2 regions of the Clostridium sp. SGI.024 genome follow, and region 1 is predicted to be linked to the other one. Evidence: a T-box and tRNA genes for the amino acid it is inferred to sense, from the RefSeq annotation. Region 1 holds a T-box; the other holds one or more tRNA genes.
What was found. The T-box of region 1 lies ahead of pheS (phenylalanine--tRNA ligase subunit alpha). A T-box ahead of a tRNA ligase gene usually reads a tRNA of that ligase, here a tRNA-Phe.
Positions count from the first base shown of each region.

Region 2: it has a tRNA-Phe gene. The T-box ahead of pheS (phenylalanine--tRNA ligase subunit alpha) is inferred to sense a tRNA for this amino acid. The anticodon was not compared.

Region 1 is NZ_JBNPON010000004.1:98,592-102,510, reverse strand. Features, by position in the region: gene ACQRD5_RS02570 (TrkH family potassium uptake protein) at 1-29, shown strand, start outside; gene ACQRD5_RS02565 (potassium channel family protein) at 43-711, shown strand; gene ACQRD5_RS02560 (TrmH family RNA methyltransferase) at 724-1,506, shown strand; T-box leader at 1,574-1,788, shown strand; gene pheS (phenylalanine--tRNA ligase subunit alpha) at 1,859-2,878, shown strand; gene pheT (phenylalanine--tRNA ligase subunit beta) at 2,899-3,919, shown strand, end outside.
Region 2 is NZ_JBNPON010000083.1:31-3,949, reverse strand. Features, by position in the region: gene ACQRD5_RS15530 (competence/damage-inducible protein A) at 1-804, shown strand, start outside; gene ACQRD5_RS15525 (CPBP family intramembrane glutamic endopeptidase) at 1,033-1,977, shown strand; gene ACQRD5_RS15520 (hypothetical protein) at 1,993-2,427, opposite strand; tRNA gene ACQRD5_RS15515 (tRNA-Phe) at 2,554-2,629, shown strand; gene ACQRD5_RS15510 (hypothetical protein) at 3,037-3,252, shown strand; gene ACQRD5_RS15505 (uracil-DNA glycosylase) at 3,268-3,919, opposite strand, start outside.

The sequences.
Region 1 (3,919 bases):
ATCCAGAAGGGAAAATTTTAATTGGTTAGGGAGTTGAAAAGTTTGTCAAATAAACAATTTGTAATAATAGGACTTGGTAGATTTGGAGCTTCAATTGCTAAGACATTATATTCTTTAGGAAATGATGTATTGGCTATAGATAAAGATGAAGATATAGTTCAAGAAATAGCAGATAGTGTAACACATGCAGTTCAATTAGATGCAACTGATGAAAATGCATTAAGATCATTAGGAATAAGAAATTTTGATGTAGCGGTTGTAACTATAGGGGATAATATCCAGTCTAGCATTATGGCTACATTATTAGTTAAAGAACTTGGTGTAAAATATATAATTGCTAAAGGTCACAGTGATTTACATGCAAAAGTATTGTATAAAATAGGTGCTGACAGAGTTGTACTTCCAGAAAAAGATATGGGAATTAGAGTAGCTCATAATTTAGTTTCAGCTAATATATTGGATTATATAGAACTTTCTGACGATTATAGTGTTATGGAAATTCAAGTGTTAGATGAATGGGCAGGAAAAACATTAAATGAATTAAAACTTAGAAGAAAATATGGTATAAATGTTATGGCTATAAAAAGAGGTGATGAAGTTAATTTATCACCAGCAGCTGATGATATAATAGAAGCAAATGATATAATAGTAGCTATAGGATCAGCTGAAGATTTAAGCAAATTAGAAGGTATGATAGTTAAATCAAAGTAATGAGGTGCTATTTTGATATATATAGAAAGTAAGGATAATAACTTATTTAAGTATATTAAAAAACTTAAAGAAAGAAAATTTAGGAATAAAGAAGGTTTATTTATCTTAGAAGGTCTTAGGCTAATAGATGAAGCTATAAAGGCAAAGATGGAAATAGAGTATATTATTATTTCAAAAGAGTATGAGGAACGATTTGAAGAATTCTTACTAAAAAATAATGACTTAGGTGGGAAAATTAGTTTTTTATCTAATAATTTATTTATGCAAATTGCATCTACAGAAAACCCTCAAGGGATTATAGCGATTGTTAAGAAAAAAAATAATAAAAATACTTTAGATGGAGATTTTTATTTAATTTGTGATAAGGTTCAAGATCCAGGTAATTTAGGAACAATAATAAGAACTGCTCATGCAGCAGGTGTAAATGGAATAATATTAACAAAGGGAACAGTAGATATTTATAATGATAAAACCATAAGATCTACTATGGGATCAATTTTTTATATTCCAATATTTTATGATGATGAGAATTATAGAATTATAAGATTATTAAAAGAAGATGGATTTAATTTAGTTGCTACATCTTTAGCTGAATCTAAAAATTTCTTTGAAGAAGATCTTAGAGGAAAAACTATATTAGCTGTAGGAAATGAAGGAAATGGTATAAGTGATGAACTTTTTGAGTTAGCAGATAAAAAAGTTAAAATACCTATGCCAGGAGGAGCAGAATCTTTAAATGTATCTATTGCTACTTCAATAATATTATTTGAAAAAGTAAGACAAAATTTGATTTAGTAAGAAATAGAAAGTTACTATTGAAATTAATTAATTTTATTTGTATAATAAATTGTAAATTGAATATGTAAAGACTGTGAATGAGAAAGTAAATATAAAGGACTTTTCAGGGAGAAATAGCCATAGACTGAAAGCTGTTTTATAGAAATTTATATTGAAGTTCCCTCAGGAGTCCTAGAAGTGAAATAATAGTAGTTTCTAGCGGGTTTTCCGTTATTCGAATTAAGTTGGGTTAAGTTTTCTTAACCAATTAGGGTGGTAACGCGACACTTCGTCCCTTTTATGGGACGGAGTTTTTTTGTTATTTATGAAATAATATTTTCTAATTTTATATTATAAGGGAGGAAAAAACATGCAAGAAAAGTTAATATCTATTAAAGAAAGTGCATTTAATGAATTAACAAATGCAGATAGTAGCTCAAAATTAGAAGAAATAAGAGTAAAGTATTTAGGTAAAAAGGGAGAGCTAACTACTATACTAAGAAGTATGGGAGGTTTATCTAAGGAAGAGAGACCAGTAGTAGGAAAGCTTGTTAATGAAGTTAAGAAAGAAGTAGAAGATAAGATAGAAGAAAAGCTTAATATAATTAAGGAAAAAGAAAAAAATGATAAATTGGCTTCTGAAGTTATAGATATATCTATGCCAGGAAAGAAAAACATGATTGGTAAGAGACATCCTCTTGATTTAACTTTAGAAAGTATGAAGGATATATTTATATCTATGGGATTCACAGTAGAAGAAGGTCCAGAAGTAGAATTAGATTATTATAATTTTGAGGCCTTAAATATACCTAAGAATCACCCAGCAAGAAGTGAACAAGATACATTTTATATAAATGACAATTTAGTTTTAAGAACTCAAACTTCACCAGTTCAAATAAGAGTTATGGAAAATCAAGCACCTCCAATAAAGATGATAGGACCTGGTAAAGTTTATAGATCAGATGCAGTTGATGCAACTCACTCACCAATTTTCTATCAAATGGAAGGGTTAGTAATTGATAAGGGAGTAACTTTTGCTGATCTTAAAGGTACCTTAGAACTTTTTGCTAAAAAAATGTTTGGAGATAAGGTTAAAACTAAATTTAGACCACATCACTTCCCATTTACAGAACCTTCAGCAGAAATGGATGCAACTTGTTTCGTTTGTGAAGGTAAGGGATGTAGAGTATGTAAGGGAAGCGGTTGGATAGAGCTATTAGGATGTGGAATGGTTCACCCACAAGTACTTAGAAACTGTGGAATAGATCCTGAGGTATATAGTGGATTTGCCTTCGGATTTGGTGTTGATAGAATGGTTATGCTTAAGTATGGCATTGATGACATCAGATTATTATATGAAAGTGATATGAGATTCTTAAATCAATTTTAATTAACAGGAGGTAAAAAAATATGAAAGTCCCATTTAATTGGCTTAAAGATTACGTTGATGTAAATATAGATGCAAAAGAACTTGGAGATAGATTAACTTTATCAGGCTCAGCACTAGAAGAGGTAATAACTCAAGGTGATGAAATTAAAAATATTGTTACAGGTAAAATAGTAGAAATTACACAACATCCAGATGCTGATAAATTAAAGGTTTGTCAAGTGGATATTGGAACAGAAACTATTCAAATAGTTACAGCAGCTACTAATATGAAGGAGCAAGATATAGTACCCGTTGCCCTTCATAAATCAATATTAGCTGATGGAACAGAAATAAAAAAAGGAAAACTTAGAGGTGTAGTATCTAATGGTATGTTTTGTTCAGAAGAAGAACTTGGTATAGCTGGTGATGAACCAGTTCATGGTCTTATGATATTACCGGCTGATGCTCCATTAGGTATGGATATTAAAGAATATTTAAATCTTAATAAATCAATATTAGATTTTGATATTACTTCAAATAGACCAGACTGCTTAAGTATGGTTGGTATGGCAAGAGAAACAGCTGCAACATTAGGAACATCTTATAAAATGCCAAACTTAAATTATGAAGTTAAGACTAGTGAAAATATTAATGATAAAATCAAAGTAGAAGTTAGAGATTCGCTATGCAGAAGATATATGGCTAGAGGTGTTAAAAATGTTAAAATTATGCCTTCACCAGGTTGGATGCAAGAAAGACTGTTAGAAGCAGGAGTTAGACCTATAAATAATATAGTTGATATTACTAACTTTGTTATGTTAGAAATAGGTGAACCTATGCATGCCTTTGATGCAAGAGAAATTAAAAGTGGTAAAATAGTTGTTGAAAGAGCTAAAGATGATGAAATATTTGTTACTTTAGACGAAATAGAAAGAAAATTAGATTCATCATTCTTATGTATTAAAGATGATGAAACTTCTATAGGTCTTGCTGGAATAATGGGTGGTTTAAATTCAGAAATTCAAGAAGATACTACAGAAGTTATTTTTGAAGCAGCAAATT
Region 2 (3,919 bases), on a different contig from region 1:
TTAATAATATTACCTGGGCCACCAAAAGAAATGAAATTAATGTTTAAAAATCATGTAGTTAAATATCTTTCTAATTTGACAGGAGAAATTATAAAGTCAAAAACTTTGAGAATATTTGGTGTTGGTGAAAGCTTAATGGCAAAAAAGATTAATGATATAATACAAGGAAGTACTAATCCTACAGTTGCTCCATATGCTAAGGAATACGAAGTTACATTAAGAGTCACTGCTAAGGGAGAAAGCGAAGAAAAATGTGATTTATTAATTAATTCAAAGTGTGATGAAATAAAGTGTATACTTAAAGAATATATATATGGAGAAGGAGAAAAATCATTAGATACAGTTGTTGCAGAGCTTTTATGTGAAAAAAGCTTTAGTATAGCGACTGCAGAATCTTGCACAGGAGGAATGATTGCCGCTACTTTAATATCTTATCCAGGAATATCAAAGGTTTTTAAAGAAGGAGCAGTTACTTATTCTAACGAAGCTAAAATAAAGAGGCTAGGTGTTAGTGAAGAAACACTAAATAAATTTGGTGCAGTAAGTAAAGAAACTGCTAAGGAAATGGCTGAAGGGATGGCAAGAGTAGCTAATACAGATATTGCAATATCTACTACTGGTTTAGCAGGCCCTGATGGTGGAACTGATGAAAAACCTGTAGGATTAGTGTATATAGGAATATTTATTAAAGGAAAAATCATAGTAGAAAAATTTAACTTTACTGGAGATAGGGAAGCTGTAAGACGAAAAGCAACTATGAATGCATTAAATATATTAAGGAAAGAATTAATTAGAGAAAATTAAAATAAATAATCCCCATATGTCTCTAAAAACAATTAGGGGATTATTCCGTATATAAATAAAATGGGGGAGAGGCGATTAACTGTGGAAACTTTCTCGCTTCATTTATAATTATTTACAAAAAGTAAAAATATTATACATTAAATATAAAGGAATGATATATAATAAATTTTATTTAAATATTATATATTATTTACTAATAGATAATAAACGTGTATAAAAGGAGGAAATATGAAAAAAGTTTTAAAAGCAAATATTTATTTTTTAAGTATACTTATTATAGAAATATTGGGACCATATGCTTTAAGGCCAATTTATATTGCTTTAGGTGTAAGTGATATAAGATTAATTTTATTGTTTAATCACTTAATTTTATTTTTAATACCAGCAATAATATACTTATTAGTTAGTAAATCATCAATTAAAGAGACATTAAAGTTAAATAAGTTACATTGGCAAGATATATTATTAATAATTTTATTGGCATTTATGGTTCAACCTGTTATGACCTTTCTTTCATTAATATCTACATTTTTCTTCAACAATGAAGTAGGTTCATTCATCTATGAAATAATATCAACTCCTTACATATTGTTGTTAGGATTAGTAGCTTTATTACCATCTATAACAGAAGAAATAACAGTAAGAGGAATCGTTCTTTCGGGTTATGAAAATAAAAACAAGTATGTGGCAGCAGCAATTACAGGGTTATTTTTTGGAATATTTCACTTAGATGGCCAGCAATTCTTATATGCTACAGTTCTAGGATTTATATTTGCTTTAGTAGTTAGAATTACAAATAGCATTTATTCATCAATGATAATGCACTTCATAATTAACGGGACTTCTGTAACACTTGCTAAAATATCTAAAATAATTACAGAAAGCTTACCTATTTCAGTTGAAACTACTGAGTTTAGTCTTAATAACATAGGGTCAAAAGAAAAACTTTTACTTCTTATAACTTATGGAGTCATCGCTATTATTTTTTCCGTATTTGTATTTTTAATAATTTATGCATTAGAGAAGCTTAAAGCAAAAAGAAAAGTAATAGAAGGAAGTACAGTAATAACTGTAGAGGATAGTAAAGAAAATATCCTAAATATTCCATTTATATTAATTGTTATAATATATATAATTTTTATGACTCTTAATATATATGGGCTAGGAGTTTAGCTTTTTCCTAGCCCTTTATTTTGCTTTATATATAGAAGAGGAAGAACTAAAAAATATAGAAATATCATTGGAATTTACCCAGCCTCTACTATTTATATTATTTTTATTTGGTATACTTATATAAAACCACGTTTCATTATTAAGTTCTGCACAATCTAAAATTCCAACTTCAGTATCATTATCTAAGCGTAGTAATATGTTTGAAGATATGATTGGAGATAGATATAAAAATGAATTAGTTTTCAATGTACCACCTTTATATTTAGGGATGGAGAATTGAATAGATAAATTTTCAGCATATTTTTTATGATCAACATATTTGTTTCTTACTATAGAATATTGATTTCTAGTAAGGAACAATTGTTTCTTCATTAATTCTAACTTTTTATTATAATAAAAGTAAATAAAGATTATAATTAAAGTTAGTAAAATAAATATTATATATTTCATAATACACTCCAAATAATATTATAGTTTAGTATATTTTATATGCGTAATAAAAATAACTAAATTTTCATAAATATAGAATAAAATGTTGACATATAATTAAAAATTTAATAAAATAAATATCGTTAAGGCTCGATAGCTCAGTCGGTAGAGCAGAGGACTGAAAATCCTCGTGTCCCTGGTTCGATTCCTGGTCGAGCCACCAGTTAAAGCTAACTATTAATTTAGTTAGCTTTTTTATTTTTTATGAATTTATAAAAATATTATCATGTAAATAATTTTTAATAAATTCCTTTCCTTAAGTGCATGAGTATATAGATATTATATTTTGGGGACTTGGAACCTGTGAGGTTTTAAAGAATATAGGATCTATATACTTTTTTATTTAATTAAATTTTATTCAATATGAAATTAATTTATATAATAATTGTTATAAGGTAATTTTAGATATTTAAAATTATACTCAAAAAGATTAAATAGTATACAAAAACTCTTTACAAGTTAAAAATAATCATTTATAATGGTGTTATAATTAATTATATTTTAATCATTATTTAAGAATTACTTAAGAAGTATGAATTATAATAGAATTATATTTTATTAATAAGAGGGGTGTTATTGTTGGAAAAATTATTTTTATCAGAAGAAGATTATGATCATTTAGCAAAGAGTATAATTTTGGGAACTGGAATAGGAATATTAATAGGAATATTTATTGATAATATAATACTATCATTTTCTGCATGCACCGCTATTGCAATAAGTTTTTCACTTTTACGTTTATTATATAAAAAATTAAACATTTATAAAAAAGGTACTCAAAAGTGAGTGCCTTTTTATAGATTAAATATTTTCTATTTGCCAATTTATTGGAGACTTATTAACTGATTTTAGAAAATCGTTTGTTTTAGAAAAAGGATGACTACCAAAAAAACCTCTAAAAGCAGATAGTGGACTTGGATGAGCTGATGTTAGTATAAGATGCTTTTTATTTGTTATAAGTTTTCCTTTTGATATAGAAGGGTTTCCCCATAAGATAAACACAACAGGATCTTCTTTATCATTAAGTAGAGATATTATTTTGTCAGTAAACTGTTCCCATCCCATATTTCTATGAGAATTTGCTTCATGTGCTCTAACTGTTAGCACTGTATTAAGAAGCAATACACCTTGCCTTGCCCAATTTTCTAAATAACCATTGTTTGGTATGTAACAACCTAAATCATTATTAAGTTCTTTATAAATATTAATTAGCGAAGGTGGAACCTTAACACCTTTATTTACAGAAAAAGCTAAACCGTGAGCTTGATTAGGTCCATGATATGGATCTTGCCCAAGAATAACAACTTTAACATCTTTATAAGGTGTAAGTTTAAGTGCGTTAAAAATATTATTCATATTAGGATAAACAGTTCTATTTCTATATTCAGATATTAAAAATTTTCTAAGGTTTTGATAGTACTCCTTTTGAAACTCTCCTTCCAACAAAGCTTGC